DNA from 3 places in the Streptosporangium oxazolinicum genome. Region 1 is predicted to be linked to each of the others. Evidence: riboswitches for the same ligand, from Rfam matches in the RefSeq annotation. Region 1 holds a riboswitch; each other region holds the start of a gene.

Region 1 (5,741 bases):
CCGTCCCACCCTGCTGCCCGTACGCGCCGGTCCCGCCCTGCTGGCCGTAGCCCTGCTGCTGGCCGTACTGCTGCTGCCCGTAGTCGGGCTGCTGGCCATATCCCTGCTGCTGGCCGTAGCCGGGCTGCTGGCCGTACTGCTGGCCATATCCCTGCTGCTGCCCGTAACCGGGCTGGCTCTGTCCTGGGCCGGTGTTCGGCTGTGAGGCCTCCGACCGATATCCCACGACTGTTACGTCGGGGTCGAGTTCGCCAGCGGCTCGACCCGCGTTGTGCTGTCCGTAATCCGGGTGCCCCGACGGTGTGCGATCGCGGTCGGGATCATCCTGTGGATACGGCGGCTGTCCGGTGCTCACCGCGTCACCTCACTTAGACTGCGCATGTGGCAAATGTCAGACGCACATGCATGCTGCTGCACAAGGTATCGACATAGGTATCGACAGTCACCTTTCCGATCAGTCAGCTCTAAAGTCATCAGAGTCGGGCTCGCGTGTCAGGTGCAGCAGCATCCGGGTGTTTCCCAAGGTGTTGGGCTTGACGTGCTCCAGATCGAGGAACTCCGCCACGCCCTCGTCGTAGGAGGCGAGAAGTTCGGCGTAGACCTTGGGGGCGACGGGTGTGCCCTGGATCTCCCGGAAACCGTGCCTGGCGAAGAAGTCGACCTCGAAGGTCAGGCAGAAAACCCGGCGCAGGCCGAGTTCGACGGCCGTGCGAATGAGCGCGGAGACGATCCGGTGGCCGATCCCCATTCCCCTGCGGCCCGGATCGACGGCGACGGTGCGAATCTCGGCCAGATCCTCCCAGAGCACGTGGAGAGCCCCGCAGCCGATGACCTCCCCCTCCGCGTCGGTGGCGACCCAGAACTCCTGGACGTCCTCGTAGAGGGTGACGGTGGCCTTCTCCAGCAGGCGCGGGCCGGCGCCGCCGTAGGTGTCGACGAGCCGCCTGACGGCGCGGACGTCCGGGGTGCGGGCACGGCGGACCGTGATCTCGGGGCCCGCGCCGGGTGCGGGCGAGCCCCGCTCCGCCCCCTCGGCCCCGGCGCGCCGCCCCCCACCGTCGGGGGCGCGAACGACCGGTACGGGAGAATGCTCAGCAAGCTGCTCCATGACCGTTCAGCGTACGTCCTCGCCGGTCTTTAATTACGGCTCACCCTTAACTCGCAGCCCACAGCCCTCACATGACCCTTGGTAATCGCTTTGCCACACTGAGCGCGCGACACCTCCCGTGTGCCACAACTCACCTTTGGCACGGTCCCGGACCTGGGAAGACCTCCGCCGCACCCGTCACCCACGAGGCAAAGGCAGCGTAATGGCCATGTTGATCTTATTGACATGTGATCTTTCCGTGACATTTCAGTTGCGAAACCTCTACTGAATTCGCAGTTCTGGTTGAGCAGGAACCACGGGTGCACTAATCTCCGTGCTCGATGTCAGAGACGTAAAAAGCCTGACCCGCCGAATCCCCCACCAGCGGGGAACCGGGGACCCACCACGTCCTCCGGGGTGAATCCGAGTGCCACCGGCGCACCCGGTAGGGCTGCCTCCGGCCCGAACCCGTCAGCTAACCCGGTAGGCGGTCGAGGAGAGGAGCCTGTTGGTGAAGCGCACGCGCGACCGCGGAGGAAAGCACGCGGGCGACGACGCCCGCTGTCGAGAACGCGCGCCGCGAAGGCTGCGCCGTCGCGTGGCGGTCATCGGCCTGGCGTTCGCCACCCTGACCCTCGGCACGCCGCTGGTCGCCGCCACCGCCGACCCAGAGCCCAGCCTCCAGCAGCTGGCCAAGCAGGCCGAGAAGCTGCACGAGGAGATCGGCACCCTCGCCGAGCGGTACAACGGCGAGCGGGTCAAGCTCAAGCAGGCTCAGCGGGCCGCGGAGAGCGCCAAGAAGACCCTCGCGTCGAGCGAGTCCGAGCTGGCGACCCGCCGCACCAAGGCCACCCTCCTGGCGCAGAGCACCTACATGTCGGGCGGCCTGAACCCCGGGCTCGCCTTCACCCAGTCGACGGACCCCGACACCTTCCTCGACCAGGCCACCACCAACTACGCGCTCCAGCAGCAGCAGAGCGAGGAGGTCGCCCAGGTGGCCCGGGCGATCGAGGCCGCCGAGCGGGCGCAGGCCAGCGCCACGGCGAGGACCTCGGAGGTCAAGAAGCTCCTGACGGAGATCGACGGCAACCGGACCAAGATCGAACGACTGGTCGCGCGGGTCGAGAGCGACCTGTTCAGCGAGGTGCGCAGCAGGGCCGTCAGCAACAGGGGCGCCCGGGTGAGGACCAACGTGCCCATCGTGGGCAGCGGCAAGGCCGCGGAGGCCACCCGCTGGGCGCTCACCCAGCAGCTCAAGCCGTACGTCTGGGGCGCCGAGGGTCCCAACTCCTTCGACTGCTCCGGGCTGGTCATGTGGGCCTACCAGAAGGTCGGCATCAGCCTGCCGCACTACACAGGCGACCAGTGGACCGCGGGCACCCACGTCGGCAGGGACGAGCTGCGCCCCGGCGACCTGGTCTTCTTCTACAGCGACCTGCACCACGTCGGGATCTACATCGGCGCGGGCCTGATGATCCACGCGCCCCAGACGGGGGACGTCGTCCACATCGCCACGATCGACAACCGGCCCTTCGCCGGAGGCGTCCGCATCGCTGACTGATCGCGGACCGAACGTACCCGGCCCCCGCACGCGTGTCCGGCCCGATCTGCCGGACACGCGGCGGTGTTAGATCAGGCGGCGGCGGGCGGCCCAGGCCACGGCCTCGATCGCCGTGGCGACACCGATGCGGTCGCAGATGCCTCTCAGCCTGCGCCTGACGGTCCGTCCGCTGATGTCGAGGCGACGACCCACCCGATCGACCGTGACACCCTTGGCGAGCTCAGCCAGCAGCACGAGGTCGTCGTCGCTGAGACCGATATCGCTCATGCCCAGGGGGCTGTCGCCATGGCGTGAATCCACTTCTGGATATGCCATCAAGAGTCACTCCCCCCACTCTGGAAACCGGGTGCGAGACGCCGGAAATGAATACCGTCCGCCAGGAACGGTAAACGCCTTGTTCAAAGGTCGTCAAGTTCCACTCTTCATAGCGCGCGTCCAGTATTGACATAGTAGGCGCTACATGAAGTACTCATGATATGTCAGTGCCTTTGCGGCTATGTCATGATCGAGCCCAGGCACGAGGCGGCAAGCACCCCCTGGCCGAGGCGGTCGAAGTCCTGGCAGAACAAGGTTTCGCCGGAGCCGCCGCCCCCTGCCGGGCACGCCGGGCGCGCCGGGACCGGCCCCCCGGGGATCCGGCCCGCCCGCATTTCTCGGGAAAAACAGATCTCTTCCCGATACTCTTCGGCGACCACGGTCACTCACCGCCTTGACGGCACCCCACGGGAAACACAGAAATATGAGGGTCAAGGGAGCAGCTTTGCGGCATTCGCGAAGTATCACGCGGCGACGATGGGGCGCCGGGCGATATTGGACGTGCTGGAAATGGATTTCTGTCCCGTACAGAAACGGATGCGCCATTACGGGGGCTCATGGGCGCGACGGCGGTTTCCGGCCCACCGTTTCCGCCCTGTCCGTCCTGGCCTCACCCGCACGCCGTACGGGGACTCCCGCGATCCGCGGATCCGCGAGGGTGGGGCCACGGCACCGCTCCGCCCCGGTGTCCTGAGCCGCGTCCACGGGAAAAGGCCCGGCGGTATCGAGGACCGCCCCACCCCCGGCCGCGCGGCTCACGCTCGGATTCAGGCCCACCGGCCCAGGGCGTACGGCTCAACGCTCAGGCTCGCGCCCCTCGGGGCCGTACGGCTCACCCCTCAGGTTCGCCCCCCACCGGCCCGGGGCCGTGCGAGGTGCCGCTCGGCGCGACCGGCCGGTCTTCCGGGGCTCTCGGCCTCGATGCGCTCCGGCAGGGGACGCGCTCCGGGCGGGAAGCGGCGCCGGGCCTCACGACGGTGGCGCCGGGCCGGGCGGTGCCCGGCCCGGCGCCACCGTACGGGGAGAACGTCCTCGCGCGCCGCCCGCCGGGCTCAGGTGGTCGGCTTGACCAGCGGGAACAGGATGGTCTCGCGGATGTTCTTGCCGGTGAAGGCCATGACGAGGCGGTCGATGCCGAGCCCCATGCCGCCGGTGGGCGGCATCGCATATTCCAGGGCGGTGAGGAAGTCCTCGTCAAGCTGCATGGCCTCGACGTCGCCGCCCGCGGCGAGCAGGGACTGCTCGGTGAGGCGGCGGCGCTGCTCGATCGGGTCGTTCAGCTCCGAGTAGCCGGTGCCCAGCTCGGTGCCGAAGCCGATCAGGTCCCACTTCTCGGTGAGGAGCGGGTTGTCCCGGTGGTTGCGGGCCAGCGGGGAGGTCTCCAGCGGATAGTCCATGACGAACGTGGGCTGGACGAGCGTGTGCTCCACGAGGGCCTCGAAGATCTCCTGGACCAGCTTGCCCTGACCCCACTTGGCGTCCCAGTGGATCTCCCGCGCGTCCGCGAGCTTGCGGACGTGCTCCAGGGGCGTCTCGGTGGTGACCTCCTCGCCCAGCGCTTCGGAGACCGACCCGTACAGGGTGATCCGCGGCCACTTCGCCAGGCCGAGATCGATCTCCTGGCCCTCGTGGACGACCACGGAGTGGCCGAGGGCGGCCACCACGGCCTTCTGGATCATCCGCTGGGTCAGGTCGGCGATGTCGTTGTAGTCGAGATACGTGCCGTACGCCTCCAGCATCGTGAACTCGGGGTTGTGGGTGGAGTCGGCGCCCTCGTTGCGGAAGTTGCGGTTGATCTCGAAGACCTTCTCCAGGCCGCCGACCACCAGCCGCTTGAGGTAGAGCTCGATCGCGATGCGGAGGTAGAGCCCCATGTCGTACGCGTTGATGTGGGTCTTGAAGGGCCTGGCCGTGGCTCCGCCGTGGATCGGCTGGAGCATCGGCGTCTCGACCTCCAGGTAGCCCTCCTCGTGCCAGAAGTCGCGGACGGCCCTGACCACGGCGCTGCGGGTGTGGGCCATCTTCCTGGCCTCGTCGTTGACGATGAGGTCGACGTAGCGCTGGCGGACCCGCGCCTCGGGGTCGGTGAGCCCGGCGTGCTTCTCCGGCAGCGGGCGCAGGCACTTCGACGTGATCACCCAGCGGTCGGCGAGGATGGACAGCTCGCCCCTGCGGGAGGTGATGACCTCGCCCTCGATGCCCACGTGGTCGCCGAGGTCGACGTCGCGCTTCCACGCGGCCAGGGACTCCTCGCCCACCCTGTCCAGGGAGACCATGACCTGGAGATCGCCGGAGCCGTCGCGGAGGGTGGCGAAGCAGAGCTTGCCGCCGGTCCTGGACAGCATCACCCGGCCGGTGACGCCCACTTTGTCGCCCGTCGCGGTGTCAGCGGAGAGATCAGCGTATTTCTGGCGGATCTCGGCGTTGGTCGCGGTGCGCGGGAAGTTCACCGGGTAGGGGTCGACGTCCTCGGAACGGAGGCGGTCAAGCTTCTCCCGGCGCACGCGCATCTGCTCGGGCAGATCCTCGGCGGGATTCGTCACGTCATCGGTCACAGTTCCAAAGGGTACCGATGCGGCGAACCCCGCGAGTTCGCCGACCGCCCGCTGCCGGGAGGGGGTTCCTCCTCCGCGCCGCGGGCGCCCTCAGGCGGTGTTGCGGTGGTAGATCAGGCGCAGGCCGATCAGCGTGAGCCAGGGCTCGTGCATGTCGATCGAGCGCGCCTCGCTCACCACGAGCGGCGCCGCGCTGCCGGTGGCGACCACCGTGACGTCGTCG
Region 2 (5,741 bases), on a different contig from region 1:
CAGTTCCTTCCCGCCCTCGCCGACGTGGACGCGCTCATCGTGCGCAGCGCCACGCAGGTCGACGCCGAGGCGATCGCCAACGCCCCCAGGCTCCGCGTCGTCGCCCGCGCGGGCGTCGGCCTGGACAACGTCGACGTGGAGGCCGCCACCAAGGCCGGTGTCATGGTCGTCAACGCGCCGACCTCCAACATCACCAGCGCCGCCGAGCACACCGTCGCCCTCATCCTCGCCTCGGCCCGCAACGTCGCCCAGGCGCACTCCGCGCTCAAGGGCGGCGAGTGGAAGCGCTCGAAGTACACCGGCGTGGAGCTCGACGAGAAGGTCGTCGCCATCCTCGGTCTCGGCAAGATCGGCCAGCTGGTCGCGCAGCGCCTCCAGCCGTTCGGTGTCGAGCTGATCGCCTACGACCCCTACCTGCAGCCGGCCCGCGCCGCCCAGATGGGCGTCCGGCTGGTCTCGCTGGAGGAGGCCCTGAGCGAGGCCGACTTCATCACCGTGCACCTGCCCAAGTCCAAGGAGACCATCGGCCTCATCGGCGACAGGGAGCTCCACGCGGTCAAGCCGAACGTGCGCCTCATCAACGTCGCCCGCGGCGGCATCATCGACGAGAACGCCCTCTACTCCGCGATCAAGGAGGGCCGCGTCGCCGGCGCCGGCATCGACGTGTTCCCGAAGGAGCCGGTCACCGACAGCCCGCTCTTCGAGCTCGACCAGGTCGTCGTCACCCCGCACCTGGGCGCCTCCACCCACGAGGCCCAGGAGAAGGCCGGCACCCAGGTCGCGCGTAGCGTGAAGCTCGCCCTCGCCGGGGAGTTCGTGCCGGACGCGGTCAACGTCCAGGGCGGCGCCGTCGCCGAGGACGTCAAGCCGGGCCTGCCGCTGGCCGAGAAGCTCGGCCGGGTGTTCACCGCCCTCGCGGGCGAGGTCGCCACCAAGCTCGACGTCGAGGTACGCGGCGAGATCGCCTCCCACGACGTCCGCGTGCTGGAGCTGGCCGCGCTCAAGGGTGTCTTCACCGACGTGGTCGAGGACTCGGTCACCTACGTCAACGCCCCGCTGCTGGCCAAGGACCGCGGTGTGTCGGTCGAGCTGATCACCAGCTCCGACAGCCCCGACTGGCGCAACGTCGTGACGGTCCGCGGCGTCCTCGCCGACGGCCGCGCGGTCTCGGTCTCCGGCACCCTGTCCGGGCCGAGGCAGATCACGAAGATCGTCGAGGTCAACGGCTACCAGATGGAGATCGAGCCGACCGACCACCTGTCGTTCTTCACCTACACCGACCGCCCCGGCATCGTCGGCGTGGTCGGCCGCATCCTCGGCGACCACTCGATCAACATCGCCTCGATGCAGGTGGCCCGGGACGCCAAGGGCGGCAAGGCGCTCATCGCGCTCACCGTCGACACCGCCATCCCGGCCGACGTGATCGACCAGATCGGCTCGGAGATCGGCGCCGACAGCGGCCGTTCCGTCGACCTGGCCGACTAGGGTCTGTTTTGTGGATCTTCGCCGTGGCGAGGATCGTCCAGGTGGATGCCCCGCAAGGCGGAGGAGGAGTCCATAACGGAGTTATGGGCGACGACGACAACGCCGCGGGGCGCCGCCTGGGCGACCGCAGTAGGCGGAAAGATCCACAAAACAGACCCTAACCGTCCCGCCCCTGTGGCCGCCGCCCCGGAGACCGGGGCGGCGGCCACAGCTCGTCTCAGCATGTGAGAAGTGTGTACGCCGGGCGAGACGGCGTTCCCGTGGCCAGGTAGCCTGGAGTGAAATGCGCCAGGTTCCTGTCATTCCTACCTGCCGCGGCGGGGCCTGACAGGGGCGGACCGGCGACTCGCCACGGTGTCGTGGCGCCTGCCGGCTCCAAGCCCCTCGTCGGCGGTCCGTGATCCGGACCCGTGACATCAGGCCTGGTCGGAGTCCCGACCGGAGTCTCGACCACCTTCCTTGCTCGCATGCGACCGAGACGAGATTCGCCATGTACGACATGTATCCCTGGAACCGTCCCGACGAGACCGAGGACGAGGCCATCGACGCGCTGCAGACCGCTCTGGACCGCAGGGACAACGGCGGCGCTCCCAGCCGCTGAACCGGTCTCCCTCGCCGCCGGGGTCTCCCGGCGACGGTTCGCCGGCGTGTCTCATCCGCCGGCGACGATCTGGGTCGCGCGCTCGACCCGCTCGCTCAGCTCGACGCCCTGCGGGTCGGGGCGCACCGCGCCGGCGAAGGAGTCGCGGCGCCAGGAGTCGAGTTTCTCTTCCTTGACCACGTCTCCGGTCTGCGGGGCGTGGACCATGTAGCCGGGCTTGGTGATCATGCCGACGTGGCCGAGGCCGCTGAAGAAGACCAGGTCGCCGGCTCTGAGGTCCTTCCAGGCGATCTTCTTGGAGAACGCGTCGTACTGGTCGTAGGTGACGCGGGGGAGTTTGATCCCGGCGGCGCGGTAGGCGCGGAGCATCAGGCCGGAGCAGTCGAAGCCGCCGTGGCCGGTGCCGCCCCAGACGTAGGGCGTTCCGCGCTTGGACATGGCCCAGTCGACGGCCTTCTTCCAGGCGGGCTTGACGGCCGTGGCCTTCAGTGCCTGCTTCAGCGCGGGCGCGTTGAGCGCGGCGGGGCCGGGGGCCGGGGGAGGGGAGGCGGCCAGGGCGGCGGTGGAGGTCGCGAGCACCGCGGCGCCGGCGACGATCATGGAGGCGGAGATGGACAGGACGCGGGGGAGAACTGTGCCGGACAGGATGATTCCTTCCATAAGGCCGGCCGGGTGAGCTGTCGGGCTCGGGCGTGGAGGCCGCCCTACGGCGCGAGAACGCGCTGATTCGCCCCAAGGAATCCGTGTGATGGCGAGCGGGAACGCGCTCCGGGGGAGGAGCGGGGTTCCCGGGGGCCCGGCGGATTCCGGAAAGAGTGGTTCCCCGGCTCCGTGCGGGCCCGATAAGGGGATGGCCCGTACGGATTAGGCAGTGATGTGAATGGGAGGACCATAACGAAACCTCCCGAAACGGTCAATACCGAGCAAAAAAGGACAAAACGATCAGGGGTGCCGCCACGCGGTCACGTCCGAGGAATGAGACCGGTGTTCGATCACCGAGACGGACCGGTAGGGTGCCTGCATGGATTCGCGTAACATTCGCCTGGCGGTCATCCCCGGGGACGGAATCGGCGTCGAGGTCGTCACCGAGGGGCTGAAGGTCCTCGAAGCGGTCGGCACGAAGGTGGAGACCACCGGCTACGACCTCGGTGCCAAGCGCTACCACGAGACCGGCGAGACCCTGCCGGACCAGGTCCTCGACGAGCTGCGCGGATACGACGCGATCCTGCTCGGCGCGGTCGGCGACCCCAGCGTGCCCCCGGGCATCCTGGAGCGCGACCTGCTGCTCAAGCTCCGCTTCCAGCTCGACCACTACGTGAACCTGCGCCCGGTCAAGCTCTTCCCCGGCGTCGAGACACCGCTGGGCAAGGCCCGCCCCGAGGACATCGACATGATCGTCGTCCGCGAGGGCACCGAGGGCCCGTACGCCGGAGCGGGTGGCGTCATGCGCCGGGGCACGCCGCAGGAGATCGCCACCCAGGAGTCGCTGAACACCGCCTACGGTGTCGAGCGCGTCGTGCGCTACGCCTTCGACAAGGCGCTCGGCCGCCCCCGCAGGAAGCTGACGCTGGTCCACAAGACCAACGTGCTCACCTACGCCGGTGATCTCTGGGCCCGCACCTTCGACCGTGTCGGCCTGGAGTATCCCGACGTCCAGACCGACTACTGCCACGTCGACGCGGCCTCGATGTTCTTCGTCAACCAGCCGGAGCGCTTCGACGTGATCGTCACCGACAACCTCTTCGGCGACATCCTCACCGACATCGGCGCGGCGATCGCCGGTGGCATCGGCCTCGCGGCCAGCGGTAACGTCAACCCCGACCGCACCGCGCCGAGCATGTTCGAGCCGGTCCACGGCAGCGCCCCCGACATCGCGGGCCAGGGCAAGGCCGACCCGACCGCCACGATCCTGTCGGTCGCCATGCTCCTCGACCACCTCGGCATGGCCGCCGAGGCCGCCAGGGTCGAGCAGGCCGTCGCCGACGACCTGGCCGAGCGGCCGGCCGGCCGGACCGGCCGGACCACCCGCGAGATCGGCGACGACATCACCGCCCGAGTAGCCGGCTGAGGAAGCCGCCTCCCTCGACCCCGACGCGCCTGGCGGCTCACCCGAGCCGCCAGGCGCGTTTTTGTTTCTCCAGCACTGCCGGTTTTCGGCATGGATGGAGTAGTTTCCCGTTACCCGGTCCGACGCAGAATGGACCAGAGGGTAAGCCAGACACCAAGAGAAGGATCCGTGCGATGACCACCGCTCAGAAGCTCAGCTTCGACGTGCAGCTCTCCGACCACGCTCGCACCGCGGCAGAGCGCGAGCAGGTACTGGCGAGCCCGGGGTTCGGTCAGGTCTTCACCGACCACATGATCTCGATCGACTACACCGAGGGGGAGGGCTGGCACGACGCCGCGCTCGTGCCGTACGGCCCGCTCAGCCTCGACCCCGCGACGTCGGTCTTCCACTACGCGCAGGAGCTTTTCGAGGGACTCAAGGCTTACCGCCAGGAGAACGGCACGATCGTGACCTTCCGGCCGGAGGCCAACGCCGCCCGCTTCAACACCTCCGCGCGGCGGATGGCGATGCCCGAGCTGCCCGAGGGGACGTTCGTCGAGTCGCTGGAGCTGCTCGTCCAGACCGACCGCGAGTGGGTCCCGACCACGCCGGGACACAGCCTCTACCTGCGCCCCTTCATGATCGCCACACAGCCGGCGCTCGGTGTCAACTACCCGTCCAGGACCTACCGGTACATGGTCATCGCCTCTCCGGCCGCGGCCTACTTCGGGGGCGGGAAGGCCGTGACCGTCTGGCTCTCCACCGAGTACACCCGCGCGGCCCCCGGCGGCACCGGTTTCGCCAAGTGCGGCGGCAACTACGCGGCGGCCTTCGTGGCCCAGCGCCAGGCCGTCGAGCAGGGCTGCGACCAGGTGGTCTGGCTCGACGCGGGCGAGCACCGCTACGTCGAGGAGATGGGCGGGATGAACCTCTTCTTCGTCTACGGCGACCGCCTGCTCACCCCGGCGCTCACCGGCACGCTCCTGCCCGGCATCACCCGCGACTCGATCCTCTCCTTCGCCGCCGACCTCGGCCTGCACGCCGAGGAGGGGCGCCTGTCGGTCGAGGAGTGGCAGCGGGGCTGCGAGACGGGCGAGCTCACCGAGGTCTTCGCCTGCGGAACCGCCGCGGTCGTCACCCCGGTCGGCTCGGTCAAGGGCGCCGACCGTGCCTGGACGATCGGCGACGGCACCCAGGGCCCCGTCACCTCGAAGATCCGCGAGGAGCTCGTGGGCATCCAGTACGGGACCCGCCCCGACCCGCACAGCTGGGTCCACAAGATCTGCTAGCCCCGTACGGAGCCTCGTGGAGGCGACCGGGCCTCCCACTGCGCGCAGGCGGCGTCCAAGCGGCGCTGGGCGCGCGGGCGGGGATCCCTCGTGGAGGAGGCGACCCGGCCTCCCACCCGGCCGGGCCTCCTCCCGAACAGACCTACCCCTCGACCAGCTTGCCGGTGTCGATCGTGAGGTTCCAGGGCGCGGGGAGCTCAAGGGGCTTGCCCAGTGACTCGGTGATCTCGTCGGCGTAACCCTCCGGGCCCGGTCGGCTGAGCAGCCTGAACCGGTTCGCGAAGGTGTCGATGACCAGGTAGAGCGGAACTCCCGCGAG
Region 3 (5,741 bases), on a different contig from region 1:
AGGAAGGCCGGGGTGGGCGGTGACCGGAGCGTGCTGGTCAGGAAGGGCAACGCCGTCCTGGTCTATCTCTGGGCGGGGGAGTACGCCAAGCCCGAGAGGAGTGACTGGACCGTCCAGCTGCGCGACGCCAAGAGGATGACCGCCAAGATCTGCGACGTCGCCACCTGCGGGTAGCGCGACCGTAGCGCGACCGGGGTCCGGCCGGACCGCCTCCCACCTTCCGCTTCCCGCGAGTGGGAGTCCGGTCGGGGCCCGGCCAGCTCCTCGTGGCCGGGGCCCGGCCGCGAGGTAAAGCGCTTCACCTGATTTTCACCGGCGAGTAAGGAGCAAACCCGACGAAAAGGTGAGTCGGTCATTACTTTTTCTGTACTATTCGCCGCAGGTCTGGTGCAGTCGGGAGGCGTTGACGTGGCCGTGGCGGGTTTGCCGGTTGGACTGATTCGGATGCCGCTGGCGGCCGGGCTCGCGCTCGCGCTGCTGACATTGCCGGTGAGCGAAGCGTTCGCCGAGCCGAAGCCGACACTCGCCCAGGCCAAGAAGAAGCTGGAGAGGCTCAACGAGCAGGCCGACCAGGTCGTCGAGAAGTACAACCAGGCCTCGGAGAAGTGGAAGCGGGCCAGGAAGAAGTACCAGACGCTGAACGACGACCTGACCCGCCAGAACGAGCAGGTCGCCGGGTTGCGCAAGGAACTCGTCACGATGGCCGTCAGCACGTACCAGGTCGGGGTGATCAACAGCTGGGAAGGCATGATCCAGCAGTCCGACCCCGGTGCCCTGCTGAGCGGCCTGGCCGCCGCCGACCAGCTGTCCACCTCCCGCGCCCAGTCCCTGAGCGCCTTCGACGAGGCCACCAAGGCGCTGCGGACCAGCAGGGACGAGGCGAAGAAGGCCCTCACCGAGGCCGACGAGACGCGTGACGACCTGGCCGGGGAGAAGGCCAAGGCCGACAAGATGGTCAGGGCCCAGACGAAACTCCTGCGCGAGCTCGACGTCTTCAAGACGGGCAACCCCGAGAGCTCCGGGATCCAGTACAACGGCTCCGCCTCGGGCAACGCCCGCGCCGCGCTGCAGTTCGCCTTCGCCCAGGTCGGCAAGCCCTACCAGTACGGCGGCACGGGCCCCGGCGGCTGGGACTGCTCCGGCCTGGTCCAGGGGGCCTGGCGCAGCGGCGGAGTCACCCTTCCCCGGACGACCTGGGAGCAGTGGAGCTGGGGCGCGAGCCGGAAGGTCTCGCTGAGCGAGCTCCAGCCGGGCGACCTCATCTTCAGCGAGGGCCTCGGTCACGTCAGCATGTACGCGGGCAACGGCCAGATCGTGCACGCCCCGCAGACCGGCGACGTCGTCAAGGTCGTCCCGCTATCCGCCTACGGCCGCCGTATCGTCGGAGCCGTCCGCCCCTGACCTCGGCGGGCCGAGGGTCCTCGCCGACCTTGTCGGCGGTGCCGGAAGCCTCGGCGGTGCTGGAGGGCTTCGCGGTGCCGGGAGACTCTGTGACGGTGGAAGGCTTCGCGGTTCCGGAAGACGGGCCCGAGGTGGCGCGGAGAAGATCGCGCACCTCCTCGTCGGTCGTCTGGGTGAAGTCCCGGTAGGACTGCCCGACCGCGAAGAAGTGCGACGGCGTGGTGGCGCAGACGACCTCGTCCACCACGGCGGCGAGGTCCCGGCAGGCGGACTCCGGCGCGGTCGGCACGGCGACGACGGTCCTGGCGGGCCGGAGGCGGCGCAGGGCCTGGAGGGCGGCGCGCATGCTCGCCCCCGTCGCGAGGCCGTCGTCCACCACGATGACGGTCCTGCCCGCGAGGTCCGGCGGCGGGCGCCCCTCACGATAGGCCCGCTCGCGCCGGAGCAACTCCTCCCCCTCGCGCCGGGCGACCCGCCGGACGATCTCCGGTGCGACGCCGAGGCCCCCGACGACGCCCTCGTTGAGGACGGTCACCCCGCCGCTGGAGATCGCCCCCATCGCGAGCTCCTCCCTTCCGGGAGTGCCGAGCTTGCGGACGAGGAAGACGTCGAGGGGGGCGCCCAGGGCCGTGGCGATCTCGTACGCCACCGGCACGCCGCCCCGGGGCAGGCCCAGGACGACGGTGCCGGGCTGCCCGCGGTACCTGTCGAGAAGACCCGCGAGCACTCGGCCCGCGTCGCGTCTGTCGTGGAACAAGCGGTTCGACATGATGACCGCCTCCCTGAGGTACGCGCCTGCCGTACCCTCTTCAAAATTTCTCAAACGGGCATAAAACCCGACATATGGCACCGGCGAATTGAAGATCGCCGAGACGGGTTTCCGGGGGGCGATCCACGGTGCCCGCGCGTGCGCCGGGTCGCGCGGCCCCCTGGCCGATCGCCGGGAACGGTCCATCCCCCCTGATCAACCCCGAATCGCGACAAGTGTGACGAATATTACAAAATCGTGATCTGCAGATCTTTATCTCAAAGATGTGACGAGAGTCATATCTCAATGGCATAAATGGCCATTAAGCAGGGGTAACGAAAAGATCAAGAGGGCTCGTTCGCCCTCCTGACTTGGGGAAAGCTTTGCCGAAAGCCGGAGATCGGGGTAACTTCTGGCGTCGCGACGTGCAAGCCACGCCGTCGCGGCGAATGTCGGTCTTCGGGCCGGTGTCCCTATAGAAATCCAACCGGCCGCCGTGCCCCCACCCGGGGGCAGGGCTCATCACGGCGGCCTGCCGAATCTATGCAGCCAGGAGGCATAGAACCGGGGACCCAAAAGGCCCAGCACAGCGCGGCCAGGGGTGAATCGGCATATTTTGCCGTAGGGCATCTTCCAAGCCCGAATCCGTCAGCTAACCCGGTAGGCATCAGTGGAAGTCCCAAGGAGAAATCCTGTCTACCACCCCGCACAACCCCCGTCTGTCGCGCCTTTTCCGCCTTTCCCTCGGCGGTATCGCCCTCACGTTGACCGCCTCAGCCGGAGCGGTCACCCTCGGGTCCACGGCGGCGCAGGCGACGGCGGACGGTCCCTCCGAGATCCTGGTCAACACCGCGGCCGGTGTCTCGGAGCAGGTCGAAAGCACCACGGAGACCGCCACTCAGGCCACGACCACGGCGAAGGCCAAGGGCAAGGCCAAGCTGAGTAAGGCGGCACTCCAGAAGGTCCGGGCCGGCAAGGCGGTCTCGGCGGCCAAGAAGCAGATCGGCGATCCGTACCGGTGGGGAGCCTCCGGTCCCGGAGCGTTCGACTGCTCGGGGCTCGTCCGATACGCCTGGCGCAAGGCGGGCGTGTCCCTCCCCAGGATCACGCACAGCCAGTACAGGTCGATCAAGAAGAAGGTCTCGTGGAGCAAGTTGAACCCCGGTGACCTGCTGTTCTTCAGCGGCAAGGGCCACGTCGGCATGTACGTCGGCAAGGGCAGGATGGTCCACTCGCCGAGCAGCGGCAAGACGGTTCGCATCGTGAGGCTGGCGGGCTACTACAGGTCCTCCTTCGCCGGAGCGGTACGGCCCGGAGCCTGAGCCCACACCCGGACCCGGAGCTCGCATACGGGCCCGGACCCTGAGCCTGCGTCCGGGCACGGAGCCCGGGGCCCGCGCCTGAGCACGGCGTCCGAAGTACGGCGCCCAAGCACAGGAGCCCGAGCCCACGTCCGGGCACACGCCCGAAGGCATACGCCCGAAGGCACGTGCCCGAGCACGGAAAAGCGGCCCCGGCCCTCCTCACGGAGGGCCGGGGCCGCTTCGTGTCGGTCGAGTACCATCGGCTCGTATGTCCGTCCCGAAAGGGCGCCGCGCCGTGCTCGCCGGGATGCTGGCGCTGATGAGCGCCGCTCCGTTCGCCGGGACGGGCCCCCTCCTGGCCGGAGCCGCCCCGCTCCCGCGCGCCCCCCGCCACCTTCCCCTGTACGACCCCCTGTACGACGCCCCGTACGTCCCCGCGAGCCCGCGCGACCTCCACGGCCTGTGGCCGGGCGCCGCCGTCACCGTCCGGGGTGAACACTCCCTCGTGATCGGTCACGGCGTCCCGGCCGCCGTCCTGCGGGATCTGGCGGCCAGGGCCGACCGGGCCCGCGCGACGATCGCGGAGATCTGGGGGCCGGTCCCCGCGGTGATCCTCTTCCCCGCCACCGACGCCGAGGCCGCGGCGCTCGCCGGGGCCGGGAGCACCCGCGGCCTGGCCGCGATGGCGACCGCGGACCGGGTGATCGTCCTGCCGTCGGGGTACGCCAGGCTCACCGCGACCGGCAGGGACGTGGTGATCACCCACGAGCTCGCCCACGTGGCCACCGGCGCGACCCGGGGCGGCCGGGTGCCGATGTGGCTGTCGGAGGGCTTCGCCGACTACGCGGGCTACCGCGACGCCGGGATCGCGGTGCGCACGGCCGCCGCCGAGCTGGCCGCCGAGGTGCGTTCGGGCGTCCTGCCCGGCAGCCTCCCGGGCCCGGCCGACTTCGCCCCCGGCGCGCCGAGGCTCGCGCAGGCGTACGAGGAGGCGTGGCTCGCCTGCCGGTTCGTCGCGGAGCGCTTCGGGGAGAAGGCGCTGGTGAGGCTCTACGGTAGCGATGTCGGGAGCACACTTGGGCTGCCGGTGGCCGAGTTCACCGAAGCCTGGCGCGACTACCTCAGGAAGGAACTCACGTGACGCTGAGCACGACGGACGCGCCCTCGGGCGTGCGGCCGGCGGGGTGGGCGCTGGCCGGTCTGGGGGTGGCCACGCTGGCGGTCGTGGCGCTCACCACGCCCTGGAGGACGCTGTCCGAGGGGGCTCCGGCCGTCGCCCCCGACCCGGCCCGCGACTTCACCCCCGAGCAGATCGCGAGGGCCGAGACGTTCGACGCGCTGGTCAGCCGCCCCGGCTACCTGTCGCTCGGCCTGACGCTGGTCGTGGCGGGGGTGCTGGTGGCCACCCCGCTGGGCGCACGGCTCGCCGGTCGGCTGCCGGGGCCGTGGTGGCTGCGGGCGCTGCTCGGCGTGCTGGTGCTGTCGGTGGCCGTGGCGATGCTGCGCTGGCCCCTGGGGATGTGGTCGGAGAGCTACCTGCGCGACTTCGGGCTGTCCACCCAGACCTGGCCGGCGTGGTCGGCCGACCGGGCCAAGAGCACCGGTATCGGCGCCGGGCTGACCGCGATCATGGTGGTGGCGGTGATCGGCCTGGCACGGCGCTTCCGGCGCTGGTGGATCCCCGCGGCGGCCGGGGCGTTCGCCCTGACCGTGGCCGCCTCCTTCGCCTACCCGGTGCTCATCGAGCCGGTCTTCAACGACTTCAGGCCGCTGGAGGCCGGTCGGCTCCGCGACGACCTGCTCGCCATGGCCGCCAGGGACGGTGTGCCGGTGGAGAACGTGCTCGTCGCCGACGCCTCCCGGCGGACCACCGCGCTCAACGCGTACGTCTCCGGATTCGGCGCGACCCGCAGGATCGTGGTCTACGACACGTTGCTCCGCGCGCCCGCCGACGAGGTCGAGCTGGTGGTCGCGCACGAGCTGGGCCACGCCAAGGCGGACGACGTGCTGTGGGGCACGCTCGTCGGCGGCCTGGGCGCGGCGTTCGGGGCGTGCCTGCTCTACGTGGTGACCTCGGCGGGGGGTGTGCGGCGCCGGGCGGGGGTCGCCTCGCTCGGCGACCCGGGGGCGGTGGGACTGGTGATGGGGGTGCTGAGCCTGGCCACGGTCCTGTCGGGGCCGGCTCAGAACCTGGTGAGCAGGCATATCGAGGCCCGCGCGGACGTGCACGCGCTGAACCTGACCAGGGACCCGGCGACGTTCGTGGCGATGCAGAAGCGGCTGTCAGT

The links. A riboswitch is a leader RNA that binds a small molecule or an ion and turns the genes downstream of it on or off. The one in region 1 is predicted to bind cyclic di-AMP.
Region 2: it holds a riboswitch for cyclic di-AMP, as region 1 does, so the genes downstream of both, ABD817_RS12255 (C40 family peptidase) here and ABD817_RS21560 (C40 family peptidase) in region 1, are expected to answer to the same signal.
Region 3: it holds a riboswitch for cyclic di-AMP, as region 1 does, so the genes downstream of both, ABD817_RS07890 (C40 family peptidase) here and ABD817_RS21560 (C40 family peptidase) in region 1, are expected to answer to the same signal.

Annotation. Positions count from the first base shown of each region.
Region 1 is NZ_BAABAQ010000008.1:40,127-45,867, reverse strand. It holds gene ABD817_RS21570 (RDD family protein) at 1-226, opposite strand, end outside; gene ABD817_RS21565 (amino-acid N-acetyltransferase) at 455-1,108, opposite strand; cyclic di-AMP (ydaO/yuaA leader) riboswitch at 1,445-1,593, shown strand; gene ABD817_RS21560 (C40 family peptidase) at 1,599-2,648, shown strand; gene ABD817_RS21555 (helix-turn-helix domain-containing protein) at 2,715-2,915, opposite strand; gene lysX (bifunctional lysylphosphatidylglycerol synthetase/lysine--tRNA ligase LysX) at 4,016-5,518, opposite strand; gene ABD817_RS21545 (type III pantothenate kinase) at 5,609-5,741, opposite strand, start outside.
Region 2 is NZ_BAABAQ010000003.1:609,353-615,093, reverse strand. It holds gene serA (phosphoglycerate dehydrogenase) at 1-1,485, shown strand, start outside; gene ABD817_RS12255 (C40 family peptidase) at 2,138-2,746, opposite strand; cyclic di-AMP (ydaO/yuaA leader) riboswitch at 2,734-2,967, opposite strand; gene ABD817_RS12250 (3-isopropylmalate dehydrogenase) at 3,108-4,154, shown strand; gene ABD817_RS12245 (branched-chain amino acid aminotransferase) at 4,328-5,422, shown strand; gene ABD817_RS12240 (Uma2 family endonuclease) at 5,565-5,741, opposite strand, start outside.
Region 3 is NZ_BAABAQ010000002.1:650,548-656,288, reverse strand. It holds gene ABD817_RS07905 (hypothetical protein) at 1-174, shown strand, start outside; gene ABD817_RS07900 (C40 family peptidase) at 445-1,401, shown strand; gene ABD817_RS07895 (phosphoribosyltransferase) at 1,343-2,170, opposite strand; cyclic di-AMP (ydaO/yuaA leader) riboswitch at 2,673-2,831, shown strand; gene ABD817_RS07890 (C40 family peptidase) at 2,914-3,471, shown strand; gene ABD817_RS07885 (gluzincin family metallopeptidase) at 3,722-4,594, shown strand; gene ABD817_RS07880 (M48 family metallopeptidase) at 4,591-5,741, shown strand, end outside.